DNA from 2 places in the Arthrobacter sp. ISL-69 genome. Region 2 is predicted to be linked to the other one. Evidence: predicted binding sites of a transcription regulator. Region 2 holds the regulator's gene; the other holds the start of a gene.
What was found. The regulator LexA, encoded in region 2, represses DNA repair genes until DNA is damaged. The targets are predictions, from matches to a motif close to TCGAACANNTGTTCGA.
Positions count from the first base shown of each region.

Region 1: the regulator LexA is predicted to act here: its motif matches at 6,863-6,878, upstream of J7I79_RS17360 (DUF6504 family protein).

Region 1 covers NZ_JAGGPO010000024.1:5,072-14,512, reverse strand. The annotation lists gene J7I79_RS17410 (bifunctional glycosyltransferase family 2/GtrA family protein) at 65-1,159, opposite strand; gene J7I79_RS17405 (phosphodiester glycosidase family protein) at 1,169-2,152, opposite strand; gene J7I79_RS17400 (thioesterase family protein) at 2,317-3,120, shown strand; gene J7I79_RS17395 (DUF2177 family protein) at 3,147-3,536, opposite strand; gene J7I79_RS17390 (lipoyl protein ligase domain-containing protein) at 3,553-4,302, shown strand; gene J7I79_RS17385 (mycoredoxin) at 4,388-4,645, opposite strand; gene J7I79_RS17380 (SOS response-associated peptidase) at 4,816-5,562, shown strand; gene J7I79_RS17375 (VOC family protein) at 5,524-6,009, opposite strand; gene J7I79_RS17370 (chorismate mutase) at 6,024-6,350, shown strand; gene J7I79_RS17365 (hypothetical protein) at 6,395-6,781, opposite strand; gene J7I79_RS17360 (DUF6504 family protein) at 6,958-7,290, shown strand; gene J7I79_RS17355 (DNA polymerase III subunit alpha) at 7,287-9,441, shown strand, end outside.
Region 2 covers NZ_JAGGPO010000017.1:46,763-56,203, forward strand. The annotation lists gene J7I79_RS11335 (histidinol-phosphate transaminase) at 1-961, opposite strand, end outside; gene J7I79_RS11340 (LysM peptidoglycan-binding domain-containing protein) at 1,124-1,489, opposite strand; gene lexA (transcriptional repressor LexA) at 1,918-2,667, shown strand; gene J7I79_RS11350 (ATP-dependent DNA helicase) at 2,701-4,758, opposite strand; gene hflX (GTPase HflX) at 4,751-6,319, opposite strand; gene J7I79_RS11360 (class I SAM-dependent methyltransferase) at 6,849-7,463, shown strand; gene dapF (diaminopimelate epimerase) at 7,444-8,388, opposite strand; gene miaA (tRNA (adenosine(37)-N6)-dimethylallyltransferase MiaA) at 8,465-9,427, opposite strand; gene miaB (tRNA (N6-isopentenyl adenosine(37)-C2)-methylthiotransferase MiaB) at 9,431-9,441, opposite strand, start outside.

The DNA of each region.
Region 1 (9,441 bases), on a different contig from region 2:
GAATCTGATTGGTGGATTGGTCTTTACGATCCACGGCCAAACTGTGCAGGTGCTGTGATGGAACCTAGGCCGGAATATGAGTGTCGGCTGAGTGTTCGTTGCGGGTTTCCTCCGCGGGTTTGACGGCGCCCTTTGCGAAGAGAAACCGCTGCTGTACCGCGTAGCTGATGGCCAGCAGGGCGACTTCAGCGAGGATCTTGGCGGCCAGCGGGGGCAGGGACACCGCGTCAAGGGCTGCGATGAGCGCGAAGTTGGCGGCAAGCAGCACCAGTACAAGGCTGAAATAGCGGACGCCGGTTTGCGCTGCAGGCTTCTCCCGGCCGTGCCGGAACACCACCTTGCGGTTGACGGCGAAGTTGATGGCCGAACTCACGGCCCGGGCGCCGACCAACGCAAGCAGCAGCGAGTCGGTGGCCGCGTTGAGGATCAGGAACATCACGGTGTCCACCAGGAACGCCGTGAACGAGGACGCCAGGAATTTCAGCAGCGGCGCATAGATCCGGGCGGAGTCCGCCAGCGGCCGGAAATGCGACCCGGCATTGTGATCCAGGTACACAGTGGCGATGTCCACGCTCCTGATCGCGTAGCCTGCCTGCCTGGCCTCGAGCAGGAGATTCAGCTCGTACTCGTAGCGCTCGCCCGGGACGGACCGGAGCCAGGGGAGCATGGAGGCGGGGTAGCCGCGGAGGCCGGTCTGCGTGTCGGCAATGCGCTCGCCGGTGGCCAGGGTGAACAGCAGCCTGGTGGCGTTGTTGCCGAACCTGCTGCGGGCGGGGACGTTGCCGGTGAAGCTTCGGGTGCCCAGCACCATGGCCGTCGGGCCGTCCTGTTCCGGGCCGCTCTCTGCCGCGGCCGCCACGCGAAGGATGTCCACGATGGTGTGCTGGCCGTCGCTGTCGGCGCAGACCACGTTCCGGCCGGGCAGGTGGTCCGCAATGAAGCCGAAACCGGTCTTGAGGGCGAAGCCCTTTCCCCGGTTGCGGGAGTAGCCGATGACGTGGCAGCCAAGCGCCCTGACGCCGTCGAACACCTCGCGGTATGCGGGGCCGCTGCCGTCATCGACCACCACCACGGTGGCCCGCGGTTCGGTCTCCCGGATGGAGCGGATCAGGGCGGATAGTTGCTGGTCCGGCTCGTAGGCCGGGATCAGGATGATCACGGCCGGCCCCTACTCCGCGATGTAGAGGATGTCGGACGTGCCGCGTTCCTTGTTGTCGCCCAGCGGGTTGTTGACCAGCTCCCCGTTGAAATACATGGTGGAGGATCCGCCGCCGTCGATGTTGTACGCCGTGGTGGAGCCGAGGTCCTTCATGATCTGCGCCAGCCCGGTCATGGTCACGCCGGAGCTGTAGCCGGGGCTCCGGCCGTCCACCACCACGAACACCAGGTGGTTTTCGTCGATGATGCCGACGGCGGTGCGGGGCTGCTCGCCCTGGATGGAGTGGTTGCCGAAGTTGGTGTCCACCTCCACGTCCTCGATGCCGTCGGCGATCTCGCCGTCGTTCAGCAGGGACGGGCCGAAGGAGAGGGTGTTCCAGACGCCGTCCGCCAGCAGCTGCTCGGCGGTGGTGGCGGTTTCGTCGTAGACCTTGACGCTGCCGTCGCGGTAGAAGGCCAGGCCCTGCCGGGCGCCTTCGTCGCGGAACACCACGCCGTTGCGGATCACGATGCCGGTGTCGCGAAAGCCGTAGTAGTCGCCGTTGATGGCAAACACCGCGTTGTTATCCTCAGCGATCGCGGAGGTGGTCTCGGTGATGTTCTCGCCGAAGCTGTTGTTGGCGAATGCGGACTGCAGCGTGGTGGCGTCATCCAGTACGACGTCGGCAACGTAGTACGTGACGGTGCTGTCACCGCTGCCGGCGGTCACCGTGGAGATATTGATGTCGGAGCTGTCCGAGACGTAGGAAGTGTCCGTGGTGACGACTGCGGTGCTGCTTGTTTCGCTGGTGGAATCACTGGTGGTGCCCGCCGTGGTCCCGCTCTGGCTTGCCTGGTAGGCGGAGACGTCCGAGATTTCCACGTGCTGGACCACAAAGCGGTCCAGCGCCCACGCAGTGGCCCCGCCGGCCGACAGGGTGAGGGCAACGGCCCCGGCGACGACGGCGCGGCGTACGCGGCCGCCTTTACGATGTTGGTTCTTGAGAGGAGTCATGCATTATTTCTAGGCTCCGGACTTATACCGGCCATGAGGTCAGGATAAGAGGAAGCTGTGAGACCATCGCCAGGACGTTTGGGCGGCTGCAGCCCGAAGCCCGGGGTCCGCTGCAGGCGATAGTGTGTTCTGGGATCATCACCAGCCGCGCGAAAGGGTCGACGTTGACTGCAGCACTTCCGGAACTTGCCGAGGGCGACTTCTACTACGAGTCACTGGGAGACGGGCGTTTCCGTTCGACCATTCACGCCCAGGGTGCCTGGAACGAGCACGAACAGCACATGGCGCCGGCCTCAGGACTCATGGCGGATTGCCTGGAGCGGCACAACCCGCGGGACGATGTCCGGATGGCGCGACTGAGCTACGAAATCCTGGGACTGATCCCGGGCGGCGAATTCGAGGTGGTCACCACCATGCTCCGGCCCGGACGCACCATCGAACTGCTGCAGGCGGAACTCGTTGCCGACGGGCGCGTGGCGATCCGCGCCACGGCCTGGCGGATGATTACGTCCGACACAGCGGACGTCGCAGCAATCGAAGACGCCCGAATTCCCGGGCCGGACGAGTGCTCACCGTACGACGGCGCCAGCGTCTGGCCGGGAGGCTACATCCGTTCCCTGGAAATGCGCGTTGCCGACGGGCACCGTCCGGGCTCCGGGAAGGTCTGGCTTCGCACCGGACACCCGCTCACGGATACCGCGGACAGCGGGGACGTGGCGCGGCTGATGGGGCTGGTGGATACCGCGAACGGAATAGCGGCCCGCGTCCCCCCGGGAAGGGACAGCTACGCCTTCCCCAACCTGGACCTGCAGATCCATATGTACCGGAAACCCGCCGGCGACTGGCTTGGCCTGGACAACGCGGTCTCCTTCGGCGCAGACGGCATCGGGCTGACGTCCACGGTGCTCCACGACCTCAGCGGACCCTTTGGCCGGGCCGAACAGATCCTGACCATCCGCAGGACCTAGCTCCACGGAATGTGGTTCTGCGGCGCTCAGTTCCCGTGGAAGACGAGCCAGCCGGCCAGCGTGGCCAGGGCCGTCAATGCTGCGCCCCAGAGGATGTCCACGACAATGAGCTGCAGCGGCCAGGTCTTCAGCGTCGCGGCATTGGTGAGGTCGTACGTGGCGTAGGCGAACGCGCCCAGTGCGGCGCCGTAGCCCACCGCGCTGAGCCAGCTGCCGCCGTCGAGCGCGGGACGCAGGGCGAAAAACACAATGCCGGCAATGTAGATCACGTAGAACACCACCGCGTACCCTAGATTGGGCCGGTCGGCCAGCAGTTCACCAATCTGTCCGCGGTAAAACGGGTTCATCGTCTTGAGCCAGATGGCATCGATGGCGGCGAACGCGGCGGCGACGACCAGGAATTGCAGAATGACCATAAGGGAGCTTAGCAAGATGCAGCACGCGGCCGGCGCACCAGCCACGCTGACCATCGTCCGGCAGGAGGAGTCGCTGGGGGCGGCCCGGGATCTGGAATTCGGCATTGAACTGCTGGGGATGGCCAAGACCGGCAGGACCGGTCCGACCCTGCGGTTGTACCGTCCGGCGCCCACAGTGGCCTTCGGCCAGCGGGACGCGCACCTCCCCGGCTTTGAGGCAGCGGCCCTGGCCTGCCGGGAGCTCGGTTTTGAGCCCTTGGTCCGGAAGGCCGGCGGCCGGGCGGCGGCTTACCACGAGGGAACACTGATCGTCGATCACGTGGAACCGCATGCCGACGCCATCGCCGGCGCCAAAGGGCGTTTCGCCTTCTTCGGGGAGATGCTGGCGGGTGCCCTCCGGAGTGCGGGAGTCCACGCCGCCGTCGGTGAAATCCCGGGCGAGTACTGTCCGGGGGAGTTCAGCGTCCACGGCCAGGACCCGGCCGATCCGCAGCACAGGGTCAAACTGATCGGCACAGCCCAGCGCGTTGTGTCCGGCGGGTGGCTGTTCAGCTCGGTCATCGTGGTGGAAAACTCCGGGCCGATCCGCCGTGTTCTGGAAGCCAGCTATGCCGCCCTTGGACTGGACTGGGACCCGGCCACTGCGGGCGCCGTCGACGACCTCGTCCCGGGACTTGACGTAGCGGCAGTCGAGGCGGCTGTTATTGACACGTATGCCGGGTACGCGCGGCTGGAGTATGCGGACTTCGCCAGCCTGCGCGGCTAACTGCCAGTGCACTGGCGGACATGCAAGAGGCCGGGCACCCAGGTGCCCGGCCTTGCTTTTTGAACAGCTTTACGCCGGACGGGGCCTAGGCCGCGAGCCGGCTCTTGACTTCGGCCGCCGACGGGTTGGTGGCGGCGGTGCCGTCCGGGAAAAGGACTGTGGGGACGGTGCGGTTGCCTCCGTTGAGCTGCTCCACGAGATCGGCGGTGCCTTCAACTTCTTCGATGTTGATCTCGGTGTAACCGATGCCCTGGGCGTCCAGCTGCTTCTTCAGCCGGTTGCAGTAACCGCACCAGGTGGTCGAAAACATGGTGATGGTGCCGGATTCGGGAGTGAAATCCACGGAGTTCTCCTCAAGCTCGTTGTTGCTCGTCGTTATCAAAGCAGATGTCTTTACCCTCAACCGTAACCCGGTGGCCGGTATTCCCGCGGCGGCAGGCCCTCCCTGCCTCCCCACGATGACGGCCGGTGACGCCGGGTGACACCGACTGCGGGCGGTGGCATGCTGGTGCCATGTGTGGACGCTACGTGATGGCCAGGGCGGTCGGGGACCTGCTGGCTGAGTTTGACGCTGAATTGGAAGAGGAGCTGGTGGTTCCGCCCTCGTGGAATGTGGCCCCTACCGCTGATGTGCCCATCCTGTTGGAGCGGCTGGTGGACGGCAGCCCGGTCCGGCAGCTGCACGTGGCGCGCTGGGGACTCGTGCCCTCCTGGGCCAAGGATCCTTCCATCGGCTCGAAAATGATCAATGCGCGGAGCGAGAGCGTCCTGGAGAAGCCGGCCTTCCGCAAGGCTACGAGGTCAAGACGCTGCGCTGTGCCGGCGGACGGCTATTACGAATGGAAGGGTGAGGGGCGCAGCAAGCAGCCCTATTACGTGCACCCGAAGGACGGCCTGCCGCTGGTGTTCGCCGGGCTGTATGAGTGGTGGAAGGATCCATCCAAGCCCGAGGGCGACCCGCACCGCTGGATGTTGTCCACCTCCATCATGACTACCGACTCGCCGCCCGAGGGCTATGCCGGCGGGATGCTCGCCGAGCTTACTGCCCTGCACGACAGGGTGCCGCTGCCCATGGACCGCACCACCATGCAGGCATGGCTGGACCCCCAGGCGGATGACGCCGCCGGTTTGGTGGACCTGGTGAGGGCAGGGGCGCACGACGTCGCCGAAGGGTGGACGATCGATGCCGTTGGCACCGCCGTCGGGAACGTCAGGAATGATTCAGCGGAACTCATCCAGCCGGTGGAAGGCCTGTTCTAGGCGAGAGACTTTTTGGGCGCGCCTCAGAACCGTGACTGTGCCGCCGGCGTCAACCGACCACGTGGGATTGAAGGCAATTTCCCAGCGGAAGCCGTCCGGATCCGCGAAGTACCCGGTGTAGCCGCCCCACGGCTGGGTTTTCGGCCGGCCCACCACCGTTGCCCCCGCGGCCTCGGCTTCGGCCATGACCCGGTCAACGTCCGCCGCGCTGCCAACGTTGTGGCTCAGGGTGATGCAGGGGATCCCGGCGGGGCTGTCCACGGAGGCCTCGGCCTGCATCTGGCCTGCATCCCAGAGGGAAAGAATGAGGCCGTGGTTTGCCTGGATGAACACCACGTCGCCGGGGACTTCCCGGTGCACCGGCCAACCCAGGCCGTTGACGTAGAACCTGCGTGCGGCGTCAACACTACGGACGCCAAGTGAAATGAAGTCGACTCGAGGCTGCATTCTTAGATACTGTCATGCACATGCCCACAAATCACGGACACGACAAAGACGCCCAGGCCGACAGGGAGCAGCTCGCAGCTGTCCGCGTGGCCGTCGATGAAGTTGATGAGCAGATCGTCACCCTGATTGCGCGCCGTGAACGCCTGATCCGGATTTCCGGCACCCTCAAGGGCGATGACGCAGAGGTCCGCGCCCCCGGCCGGGTGGAGAAGGTCATCGAGCACGTCCGTGCCGCCGCGGAGAAGAAGGACATCGACCCGGACATCGTGGAGAAGACCTACCGTGCCATGATCACGGCCTTCACTGAACTTGAGATGAAAGTGCACAACGCCAGCAGCTAGCGGCGTTGTTCGCGGCGCCATCCCGGGCTGACGTCCGGGCGAATCTAGAGGGATTCCTCCACGGGCACGTTCGCCTGGAAGTCCCTGCCGTCGGCTTCGCTGAAAGCGGTCATGAGGTGACCCTTCTCCAGCCCCAGGACGGTACTCATGGGAAAATTCCCGGTAATGGTGCTGCCTGAAAGTTCCACGCCGCTGAGGTCAAAATTCTCCTCGGTGCCGTCATGGCTGAAGCAATAGAAGGACACGGCTTCGCCGTTCATGAACTCGATTCCCATTCGTCGCTGATGGGAATGATCCGGCGTGGCGGCCACTAGGCCCACCACGTAGGCGCCCGATCCGGGGATATTCCCGTCTATAGCAAAAGTCGCCACCAAGGTTGAGTCCTTGGCGGCGATGGATACATGCTTCAGGAGTGCGTTATGGGAGCTCATGGCTCCATCCTTCCCCCTGCGCTCCCGTCCGTCCACCCCTGATCTAGGTTTTGTCACCGCCCCGGCGTAGACTTGATTTATTCGAAGATATATTCGAACGAATCATTTCAAGTCTCTTCCTGCCACCCGATACGGTCACCCGTTGCGGGGCGGGAAGAGTGTTCCGGGAGGCGCCCATGGGCATGTTCAGCGAGGGTGTCGATGTCGTCTGCACGCCCGCCGGCCAGCCGCTGGAACTCACCTGGGCCGGAAGGCAATACACGGTCTGCGCCGAACCCGTGCGCTGGTATGAACGGCGTCAGTGGTGGGTAGAGGAAACCCGGGCGCCCCTTGGTACCGGTCCGGGTCTGGTGGATCACGAGATCTGGCGCGTCCAGGTCCGGCTTTCCGATGCCATGGCCGCGCCGGGCCCGGAAACCAGCCTCACCCTTGACCTGACGCGGAGCATCAGCAGCGGGCGCTGGAGGCTGCTGCGGATCCACGATGCCCTCCGGCCGCAATCAGCATGAGCTTCACCCATCTCCACGTGTCCACCGCCTTCAGCGCGCACTACGGCGTCTCCTGGCCGGATGAGCTGGCGCAGTCGGCCGCCGCAGACGGCGCCACGGCGTTGGCCTGCACCGACAGGGACGGACTGTACGGCACCGTTAAACACCTCAAAGCCTGCATGGCGGCGGGACTGGATCCCGTCGTCGGGGTTGACCTTGCGGTCTTCGACGACGACGGCGACCTCCGCACCCAGCTCGCGGGCCGCGTCGTCGTGCTCGCCCACGGAAACAACAAGGGCGCAGGCTACCGCGCCCTCTGCCGGCTTATTTCGGATGCCCATGCCCGCACCTCCGGCAAGGCCGGGGGAGCAGTACCCGTTGCGGTGACCCGCGCCGAACTCGCTTCCAGGACCCTGCATCCGGAGACACTGGAGCCGGTACTGACCGTCCTGATCGGGCCGGATTCCGACGTCGGGAGGGCAATGGGCGGCCGCCGGTACCTCCGTCCCCGCACCCTTTTCAAGCAGTGGCTGGAGAGTATGCCCAAGGGCACAGTGGCCGCAGAAGTGGTGTCACACCTCAGCGCCCCCGGTGAGCCGTTGAGCACCGCCCATGCCGTGCGCATGCTCAAGCTCGCTGCCGAGCACGGCGTACCCGCTGTGCTGACCAACGCCGTGCGGTACTGCGCGGAGGACGGGGCGGCGACGGCGGATGTCCTGGATTCAGCCCGCACCCTGAAGTCGCTGCCCGAGCTGACCGCGGAGCCGCTGCTGCAGCCGAACGGCCAGGGCTGGCTGAAATCGGCGGCCCACATGCTCCAGCTCGGCAAGGAGATCATCCATTCCGCGGGCTACGGGGCCACCGACCTCACCAGGCTGCTCGGCCAAACCGAGGCGCTCGCGGACCGCTGCCGGATGGATCCCGTCACGGACATGGGATGGAAACAGCCCGTTGTTCCGGAGGCAGCTGTCATCGGCATCGACGGCGACCCGCTGGTTGAGCTGACCCAACGCTGCGAGGCGGGAATAGGCCGGCGATTCCCCGGGATATCGGGTCGGGCTGAAGCGCAAATGCGGGCACGGCTGGACCACGAACTGCGGATTATCGCCAACCTTGGCTTTGCCTCCTACTTCCTCACCGTGGCTGAGGTATCCCGCATGATCCTGGATATGGGGGTCAGGGCGGCCGCCAGGGGATCCGGCGCCTCCAGCCTGGTCAACTACCTGATCGACATCAGCCAGGTGAACCCCCTGCAGCACGATCTCATCTTCGAACGGTTCCTCTCCCGTGACAGAGCCACCCTTCCGGACATCGACATCGACGTCGAAAGTGCCGAGCGGCACAACGTCTACCGAAGGATCTTTGACCGCTTCGGCGCGGAACGGGTCACCCTCATGAGCATGCAGAACGGGTACCGCGCTCGCGGTGCCGTCCGCGACGCCGGGCTGGCGCTTGGCATGGACGACGGCGACATCGGCGAAATCGCCAAGCAGCTGTGGCGCTTCTCGGCCAGGAAATTCCGTGAAGCCCTGGTGGAGAAGCCGGAGCTGAAGGAATTTGCGGGCCGGGTGGAGCAGCGCGATTTCGCAGAAAACCAGCAGCTGGACCTGCTCGTGGACCTGACCGAGAGGCTCGACCGTCTGCCAAGGCACATTTCCATGCATCCCTGTGGCGTGATCCTTGGCGACGCCACCCTGCTGGACCGGACACCCGTCCAGCCCAGCGGGCTGGGCCTGCCCATGAGCCAGTTCGACAAACACGACATGGATCCGATGGGCATGCTCAAGCTGGACGTCCTTGGCGTCCGGATGCAGAGCGCCATGGCCTTCGCCGTCCGGGAGGTCATCCGGCTGCACCCCTCCAAGGCCGAGGTGGTGACTGCCGGCGCCCATCCGGTGGGGCCGGAGGGCACGGGTCCTGACTACATCGCCGCTGACGGGCACATCGACCTCAACGCCGTGCCGCTGGATGACGAACCAACCTATGAACTGATCCGCAGCACCCACACGCTGGGCTGTTTCCAGATCGAATCACCCGGGCAGCGGGAACTGATCGGCAAGATGGCGCCCAGGGAATTCAACGACCTCATCATCGACATTTCCCTGTTCCGGCCCGGACCCATGAAATCGGACATGGTGCGCCCCTTCCTGGAACACCGCCACGGTTTTGCGC
Region 2 (9,441 bases):
GCGGGTTTTCCAGCCCGCCGAAGAAGACGTAGTTGGAATCGGACGCGGCGGGCTTGAGACCCATTCGCGTCAGCTCCGTGACGATCCGGTCGCGCTGCAGTTTGATGTCCTCGACGTCGGCCATGAGGGCTTCACGGTGGGTTAGCGCGGCCAGGGCCGTGGCCTGGGTGATGGCGGACAGGTGGTACGGCAGCCGCACCAGGCGCAGGGCGTCAGTAACTTCGGGGGCGGCGGCCATGTAGCCGAGCCGTGCTCCGGCGAGGGCAAAGGCCTTGCTCATGGTGCGGGACACGATCAGGCGCTCACGGCCGGGAAGGAGCGTCAGCGCGCTGGGCGTGCCGTCGTGGGCGAACTCGTGGTACGCCTCATCAACGATCACAACCGTCTGGCTGGCCTCGCCGGCGGCGTAGACGGCCTCGACCACATCCAGTCCCAGGCCGGTGCCGGTGGGATTGTTGGGCGAGCACAGGAAAACGATGTTGGGCTGAAGTTCCCTGACCTGACGGGCTGCCGATTCGGCGCTGAGGCCGTAGTCGTCGGCCCGCTGGCCGACGATGTATTCCGTGTCCGTTCCGCTCGCCAGGAGCGGGTACATGGAGTACGTGGGCGGGAAGCCAAGGGCTGTGCGGCCCGGCCCGCCGAAGGCCTGCAGAATCTGCTGAAGCACTTCGTTGGACCCGTTGGCGGCCCAGATGTTCTCCGCTCCCAGGCCGTGCCCGAGGTACTCTGCAAGGCGCTCACGGAGTTCGGTGAACTCACGGTCCGGGTACCGGTTCAGTCCCGCAGCAGCTGCCGTCACGGCCTCGGAAATGGCCGCGAGGACATCCGCCGGAACGCCATGGGTGTTCTCGTTGACGTTGAGCAGGATGGGAACGTCCAGCTGCGGCGCTCCATACGGGGTGAGGCCCCGCAGGTTGGTCCGGAGGGGAAGTCGGTTCAGTCGCTCTAGCTGGTCAGTCACTTCAACAGTTTAAGTGAGGGTGGCCGGGCCACTGAAACTGTGACGCCTGCCGGCCCGCTCCGGTACGCCGGGGACCGGATTCCGCAACAGCAGGGCGGCAGGTCCCGGCGGGCCCGGCAGGTCCCGCCACGTCCCGGACACGGAGGCGTCCGGGCCGCTGTTCTACTTAGAGGGGACGAAGATCTGCTGGCCCGGCATGACCTTGCCGCCGTCAAGGTTGTTAAGCTGGACGATGTCCGCCACCACGTCGCGGGGATCGCGCTCCGGCGCCACGGTCCCGGCAATTCCCCAGAGGGACTCCCCCGGCTGCACCGTGACAGACACTGTTGGGGTCAGCGACAGCTCGGACACGGAATCCGCGGCCTTGGCCGGTGAGTTCAGGAAGCCGGCCAGTGAAATGAGCACCACCGACAGCAGAATCAGCGGGAGGCCCACCAGGACGATGCGGCCCCGGCGGGTCAGGCGGAGCGGCGGCTGGGCGGACCTGGCCTTCCCTGAAGGACGGTCCTCCCAGTTAAAGACCTGCATTCCGGAGCCGTGGTCTACCCGGCTGGTGGAACGCTGCTCTTTCGAACGCTGCTGACCGGAACCCTGAATAGCGCTTGTTGCTGACATGAACTGAGCCCTCCTGGACCTGACTGTGCCGCCCGGCATGTTCCCAAAGATGCCATCCGCCCGTCCCGGCCTTCGAACATCGAACTCTTCGAACATAGAACCGAATGGGGTTTGCGACTAGAACACATATTCGAACTTTGCTGGTTCTGTTCTAGCACTTATTAACGAACATTGTCGAGACTCACTAGAACAAATGTTTGAAAAACGTGTGCGGCTGACCTACGTTTGAGCTACAGAACAACCACTTCTGCAGTTGATCAGCAGGGTCTGACATTTTCAGGCCGGAAGTTCCCGGCAGCTGCAGCCACGGAGGCCGGGTGGAACGAAAGGCGTTGGCGAACATGGCAGCACAAGCCACCGGCGGCAGGGCTACGCAGCGGAGCCAGCAGTCACCAGCGAAGCCCAAGGGCCTCACGGTGCGGCAGAAGAAGATTCTGGAAACCATCCAGCGGTCCGTCAACGACAACGGCTATCCGCCGTCCATGCGTGAAATCGGCGACACCGTGGGCCTGGCCAGCCTCTCCAGCGTCACCCACCAGCTCTCACAGCTCGAGAAGCTGGGCTACCTCCGGCGCGACCCCAAGCGTCCGCGCGCCATGGAAGTGCTCATGCCGCTGACCCTGGACGAGGGAACCGCCAAGATCTCCGGCGTGGAGAAGCCTGCCCGGCTGCGCACGATTGGCGGCTTGTCCGTTTCCGAACTGGCCACGGCGACGGATACGGCAATGGTCCCCCTGGTGGGCCGGATTGCGGCAGGCGGCCCCATCCTGGCAGACCAGATGGTCGAGGACGTCATGCCCCTGCCGCGGCAGCTCGTCGGCCACGGCGAGCTTTTTATGCTGAAGGTGTCCGGCGACTCCATGATCGACGCGGCCATCTGCGACGGCGACTGGGTGGTGGTCCGCCGGCAGAGTGATGCCGTCAACGGCGACATTGTGGCCGCCCTGCTCGATGATGAAGCCACCGTCAAGACATTCCGCCAGCGCGACGGCCACACCTGGCTGCTCCCGCAGAACACGCAATACGAGCCCATCCTCGGCGATCACGCCAACATCATGGGCAAGGTCGTTTCGGTTCTCCGCTCGCTGTAGCCGCCGCTCCCCCGCGTCAGCCGCCAGCCCGGACTACGCGGGGGCCTTAGCCAGCCGGCTCAGGGCCGCCACCGCAATCGCAGGATCAGTGGTCGGCCAGAACGGCGGCAGGGCAGCCCTGAGGAAGCCCCCGTAGCGTTCCGTGGACAGCCGGGAGTCAAGGACAGCCACCACGCCTTTGTCGCCCGTAGAACGGATCAGGCGGCCTGCCCCCTGGGCAAGCCGGATGGCTGCATGCGTGGCCGACACCGACATAAACCCGTTGCCGCCCGCTTGGGCCACCGCCCGGGAGCGCGCCGTCATGAGGGGATCATCCGGCCTGGGGAACGGGATCCGGTCGATGACCACCAGCCTGCACGAACCGCCGGGAACATCGACCCCCTGCCAGAGTGACATGGTGCCGAAAAGGCACGTGTCCGGTTCGTCGGCGAACTGGCGCACCAGGGCGGTCATGGTTGATTCCCCCTGGCAGAGGATGCTGACATCCAGGCGCGGCCGCATGGCCTCGGCAGCGTCCTCCGCGGCCCGGCGCGACGAGAAGAGGCACAGTGCCCCGCCGCCGGAGGCCCGGATCAGTTTCTCGAGCTCGTCCAGCGCTTCGGGCGACGTTCCGCGTCCGGGCTTCGGCAGGTGGCTGGCAACATACAGGATGCCCTGCTTGGGGTAATCGAACGGGGATCCGACGTCCACACCGGTCCAGCTGGGCGCCCCGGGCCCCACCAGCCCGAGCCCTCCCGCGGCCGGTTCGAAGGCCGATCCGATCGCGAGCGTGGCTGATGTGAGGACCACTGTGTGGCCGGCGAACAGCCCGTCGCGCAGCTTCCCGGCCACGCTCAGGGGGGCGATGTTGACCAGGGCCGGCGCGGCGTCGTCCGGCTGCGAGTAGCCCTGCTGCGGGTCAAAGGTGCTGGCCCGCGAGAACCAGACCACCTCGCGGTTTTCCCGGGCGGCAATCAGGCGTTCGCAAAGCTCGAGGATGACCATCAGGCGTGACCGCGCAAGCTGCCGCCCGCCGTCGGCCGTGTTGGCGCTGTCCCCTTTGGAGTCGGAAAGGGCCGCGCGGCAGGCTTCCCGCAGCTGGTCCACACAGTCGAGCTGTTCGTCGTTGAGCCCGTTGGGCAGCAGGCCGCTCGGAACTCCGGCGATGGCCACCTCAAGGTTCGCGGCTGCGTTGTTGAGCGCATCAACCGTGATGCCGGTGTTTTTGCGGGCGCCCGAAGCGGCGGCGTGGACCATGGCCACGGACAGCTGGCCGGAGACTGCTCCCGTCACCCTGTCCTGCAGCTCGTGGGCCTCGTCAACCACCACGACGTCGTACTCCGGCAGCACGGCGAGGCCTTCGAAGGCACTGACGGCCAGCATGGCGTGGTTGGTGACCACCACGTCGGCCTCGGCCGCGTTCTGCCGGGCCAGTTCGCTGAAGCACTCGGCCGCCATGGGGCATTTCTGCGCTCCGAGGCATTCCATCGACGTCACGGACACCTGCCGCCATGCACGGTCCGTCACACCGGGCATCAGCTCGTCACGGTCCCCCGAGGCCGTCTTCTCCGCCCACTCGCGGAGCCGGACCACTTCCTTACCCAGCTGCGACGCAGGGCCGCCCAAAGAAGCGGCAAAGTGCGGGACGCTGGTGTCCTCACCCAGCGAGAAAAGCTGTCCCTCGGACGGCTCCTCGGAAGGGAACCCGCCGTCGAGTTTGTGCCGGCAGACGTAGTTGGACCTGCCCTTGACGAGTGCCACCTTGACGGGACGTTCAAGGGCGGGAGTGATCGTTTCCAGGAGTCTGGGGAGGTCCCTGCCCACGATCTGGGTCTGCAGGGCGAGGGTGGCCGTGGAGACGAGCGTGGGTTTGTCGCTGACCAGTGAATGGGCGATCAACGGAATGAGGTAGGCCAGGGACTTTCCGGTGCCCGTTCCGGCCTGGACCAGCAGGTGGTCGCCGCTGTCAATAGCGCGTGCCACCTGCCGGGCCATCTCGTGCTGGCCGCTGCGGCTCTGTCCGCCCATGCCGGAAACCGCCCGGTCGAGCAGCTCGATGACGAACTGCTCGCCGGCAGAGCCGCTGGTTTCTCCAGCCCCGGGATCAGACATTGCTGATGAAGGATTCCAGTTCAGAGGCAAGCCCCTCGCGCACCATGACGAGGGCACGCGTGCCCTCCTCCTCATGGTCCAGGCGAAGGATTTCGGCGTCCGTTTCGTGGAGTTTGCTGAGCAGGTCCCCGCGATTGTAGGGAATCAGCAGTTCCATCTTGACGCTCGGCCGCGGGATGGCCTCGCTGATCGCTTTCAGCAGTTCAGCAATGCCCTGCCCCGTCCGTGCGGAGACCACCACGTGGCGGGGTTCGCGCTGCTTCAGGCGTTCCACCACGAACGGATCCGCGGCGTCGGCCTTGTTCAGCACGATGATTTCCTGGACCTTGCGCGCGTCCACTTCGCTGAACACGGCGCGGACCGCGGCGATCTGGCCTTCCGGATCGGGGTGCGAGACATCCACGACGTGCAGGATGAGGTCCGCGTCTGCCACTTCCTCCAGGGTGGACCGGAAGGCTTCCACCAGCTGCGTGGGAAGGGAACGGACGAAGCCCACAGTGTCGGCCAGGGTGTAGCCCAGGCCATCGGCCGTTTCCGCCTTGCGGACAGTTGGATCCAGCGTCGCGAACAGGGCGTTCTCCACCAGGACACCGGCGTCGGTCAGCCGGTTCAGGAGCGAGGACTTTCCGGCGTTCGTGTACCCGGCGATGGCAACGGACGGGACGGAATTACGACGGCGGTTGGCCCGCTTGGTTTCCCGCGCCGGCTTCATGGCGGCGATTTCACGCCGCAGCTTGGCCATCCGGGTGCGGATCCGCCGCCTGTCCAGTTCGATCTTGGTTTCACCGGGGCCACGGGACCCCATGCCGGCACCCGCGCCGCCCACCTGGCCACCGGCCTGCCGGGACATTGATTCGCCCCAGCCGCGCAGGCGCGGGAGCAGGTACTCGAGCTGCGCAAGCTCCACCTGCGCCTTGCCTTCGCGGCTCTTGGCGTGCTGGGCGAAGATGTCCAGGATCAGGGCCGTGCGGTCGATGACCTTGACCTTCACGATGTCTTCAAGTCCGCGCCGCTGTGAGGGTGCCAGCTCGGCATCCACCACCACGGTGTCGGCACCCGTGGACATCACGATGTCTTTGAGTTCCAGGGCCTTGCCGGAACCCAGGAAGGTGCCGGGGTCGGGCTTCGCGCGGCGCTGGACGATGCCGTCAAGCACTTCCGAGCCTGCTGTCTCCGCGAGCGCGGCAAGTTCACGCAGTGAGTTTTCGGCGTCCGCCAAGGTTCCCTCGGACCAGAGACCGGCCAGGACCACGCGTTCAAGGCGCAGCTGCCGGTATTCAACCTCGGTGACGTCCTCGAGTTCGGTGGACAGGCCTGCCGTACGGCGCAGGGCCCGGCGTTCTTCAAGGTCCTGCTGGTCCCCGTCGAAGATGCTGTGTTCACTGTCCTGGCGGGAAATCGCCTGCGCCGACCCCAAAACTCCCTGCGGATCTTCCGGGTCGGATTTGGCGGAGCGGGCAGGGACATCCTTGGACAGAATCCGGTCGATGACAGCCTGGATTTCCTCAGGACTCATGTCCTGTGAGGCTGAATCTGATCCGGTGTTGGGCTGGTTGGTCATGTTCTCCTTTGAAGATTCGACACCTTCAGAATAATGCTGATTACTTGTCTGCGGGGCGGTATTCGCGCTGGGCTGACGACTATTGGTCATTCGGGCTCCTGGGGTGCCGGCGGCTGCGGCGCAGCGGGCGGCGGTATGGGCGGTGGCGAGGCGGCCTGCCTGGCAGGCGCCGTTGCGCAGGATGCGGTGGCGTCGGTGACACCGGAATGTTCAGCGGACAGTCTGTCGCACGGAGCAGTGTTCCCACGGGGAAGTTCACGCGCGCCGTCCGGATGACGGGATTCCGATGGCAGGTCAGATGATCAGCATTGCTGGACTCCAAGTAGTTCGGGCAGCACGTCCGGCCGGAGGATCACGGCAGGACAGCGCACTGAGCGGAAGGTGATTACCTGCGTCGCTGCGGGACGGGCCAGGGCCCGTGCCGGCTACTCAAAGATCAAGAACATGAATTCAAGACTAGCAGACCGGTTTCCCTGTCCCGTTCCCCCGCGTTTCCCATCCGCGCCCGGGACAACTAATCTGGCGAGTTATGGAGTCTGCACACTATTTCAGCGCCCAGCCCGCCGGGCCGTTCACCCGCAAGCCGCTAACCGTGGAGCTCGCCGGTGAAACCCGCAAGCTGCAGACCTCCAGTGGCATCTTCAGCCCCGACGGGATCGACAAGGGCACCGCTGTGCTGCTGGCTGACGTGCCGGCCCCGTCTCCCCAGGGCAACCTGCTGGACATCGGCTGCGGCTGGGGTCCGATCGCCCTGACCATGGCCCTCAGGGCCCCTCACGCACACGTCCATGCCGTGGACGTGAATGAGCGCTGTGTCGCACTGACCAACGAAAACGCCGGCCTGCTGGGGCTTGGCAACGTCACGGCCAGCCTGCCGGCCGACGTTGATCCGGGCCTCCGCTTCGACACCATCTGGTCCAATCCGCCCATCCGCATAGGCAAGGACGAACTTCACTCCCTGCTGCTGCTGTGGCTGCCCCGGCTGGCCCCGGGCGGGTCCGCCTGGCTGGTAGTCCAGAAAAACCTTGGTTCGGATTCGCTGCAGCGCTGGCTGGGCACCGAACTGGACAGCAGCTTCACCGTCACCCGGGAGAGCACCTCGAAGTCGTTCAGGATCCTTCGGGTCAGGAAAGCGTCCCACTAGCCACGATCACGGCCGGACCGCTGAGTTCCACATGCTCGTGGCCTTCCGGCCCCGGAAAGAATTTCACGCCGACGACGCCGCCCGGCACCTTGACGTTCCAGGCTTCCGGAGCGCCCTGCCCGGCCCAGTGACGGATGGCAACCGCAGCTGCGCAGGCGCCGGTGCCGCATGACTGCGTCTCCCCCACGCCGCGCTCGTGGACGCGCATGGTGATGGTCCCCACCCCGTCATGCACCAGCGGTTCGGAGGGTACGACGAACTCCACATTGGTGCCGTTGGCCGGCTTCGGGTCAACGTGCGGTGCCTTGAACAGCTGGGTTGCCTCAAGTTCGCTGAGCTCTGCAAGCGCCACCACAGTGTGCGGGTTCCCCATGCTGACAGACAGCGCCGGCCGCGGCACTTCCAGGCCGTCGGCGGTCACAAGCGAGTCCATGGCCCGTGCCGTGGCCTCTCCCGGGAAAATGAACTCCCACGGTCCCATGTCGACGGCGTAGCCGTTCTCGGTCCGCACGACCGTTTTGACGCCCCCTCGCGTGCCGATGGTCAGCGCATCGCCGGTCTCGAGCCGGACCAGTCCTTCGGCAACGAGGAAGTGGACGAAGACGCGCACGCCGTTGCCGCACATTTCCGACAGGGAGCCGTCGCCGTTGCGGTAGTCCATGAACCACTCGGCGTCCGGGTGGACCGTCTGCAGCTCGCGCCCTTCGGGGAGGTAGCGCGACGGCACGGCGCGGATCAGCCCGTCGCCGCCGATTCCGCGGTGGCGGTCGCAGAGTTCCGCGACCTGCTCGGGTGCGATGGGCCAGGTGCCCCCGGGGTCAGCAACAAGCACGAAATCATTGCCGGTGCCGTGGCCCTTGGAGAAGGCCAGGCCGCTCAGCCCCTGGAGTGTGCGGTCAGGGGTGGGTGCAAGGGTTTCGTCCATGGTTCAAGATTACAGTCACGGGTGGACGGGCCCGAAAACCGTGCGCAAGGGGCTGGCGCGGGCTGAGCAGCACGGCTCAGCGGCAGATGGCCGCTGCTTTGTCCACCAGGTCCGGGTCCTGCCAGTCGAGCCAGGTGATGCGGGGATCGGCCCTGAACCAGGTGAGTTGCCGGCGGGCGAATTTTCGCGTGGCCACAATGGTGTCTTCCGTGGCCTGGCCGGCATCCCATTCACCATCGAGTACTTTGAGGAACTGGGAGTAGCCCAGGGCACGGGACGCGGTTTTGCCGTTCCTCAGGCCTGCTCCGTCCAACCGCTGCACTTCGGCCTGCAGTCCGTTGGCGACCATGCCGTGGACACGCTGTGCCAGCCTGTCCTTCAGGAGCTCCCGGTCCACCTCGAGCCCGATCTGGACTGCCGGCTGGAAGTACTCCCGGGCCGGCATGAAGGAGCTGAACGGGCGTCCTGTCAGCTCGAAGACCTCCAGCGCGCGGACAACCCTGCGGGCGTCTCCCAGCCGGGCGGCGGAAACCGGGTCCACGGCGTCCAGCCTGGTGCGCAGCGCGGCGAGGCCGGTTTCGTCGGCCTCCGCTTCGAGACGGCGCCTGATGTCCGGATCCGTTCCGGGAAACTCGAGCACGTCCAGCGCGGCCCGGACATACAGGCCCGATCCGCCGACGAGGATGGCCCGCCTGCCCCGGGCGTGGACATCGGCGACGGCGGCGCGCGCCTCCCGCTGGAAATCGGACACGCTGGCTTCCTGGGTGACGTCGAGGGTGTCCAGCAGGTGGTGCCGGACTCCCCTGCGCTCCTCCACCGTGATCTTGGCTGTGCCGATGTCCATGCCGCGGTAGAACTGCATGGCGTCCGCGTTGATGACCTCGCCGTCAAGTTCCAGCGCGAGTGCCACGGCGAGGTCCGATTTCCCGGATCCGGTGGGGCCGACCACCGCAATGACAGGCGGCTGACCGGCGTCAGAACCGCGCGCGTCAGCCGACGGCACAAAGGCGTCCTGGCCGTTCCCTGTGGGCGTGGCCATTGCCTAGCTGCGGC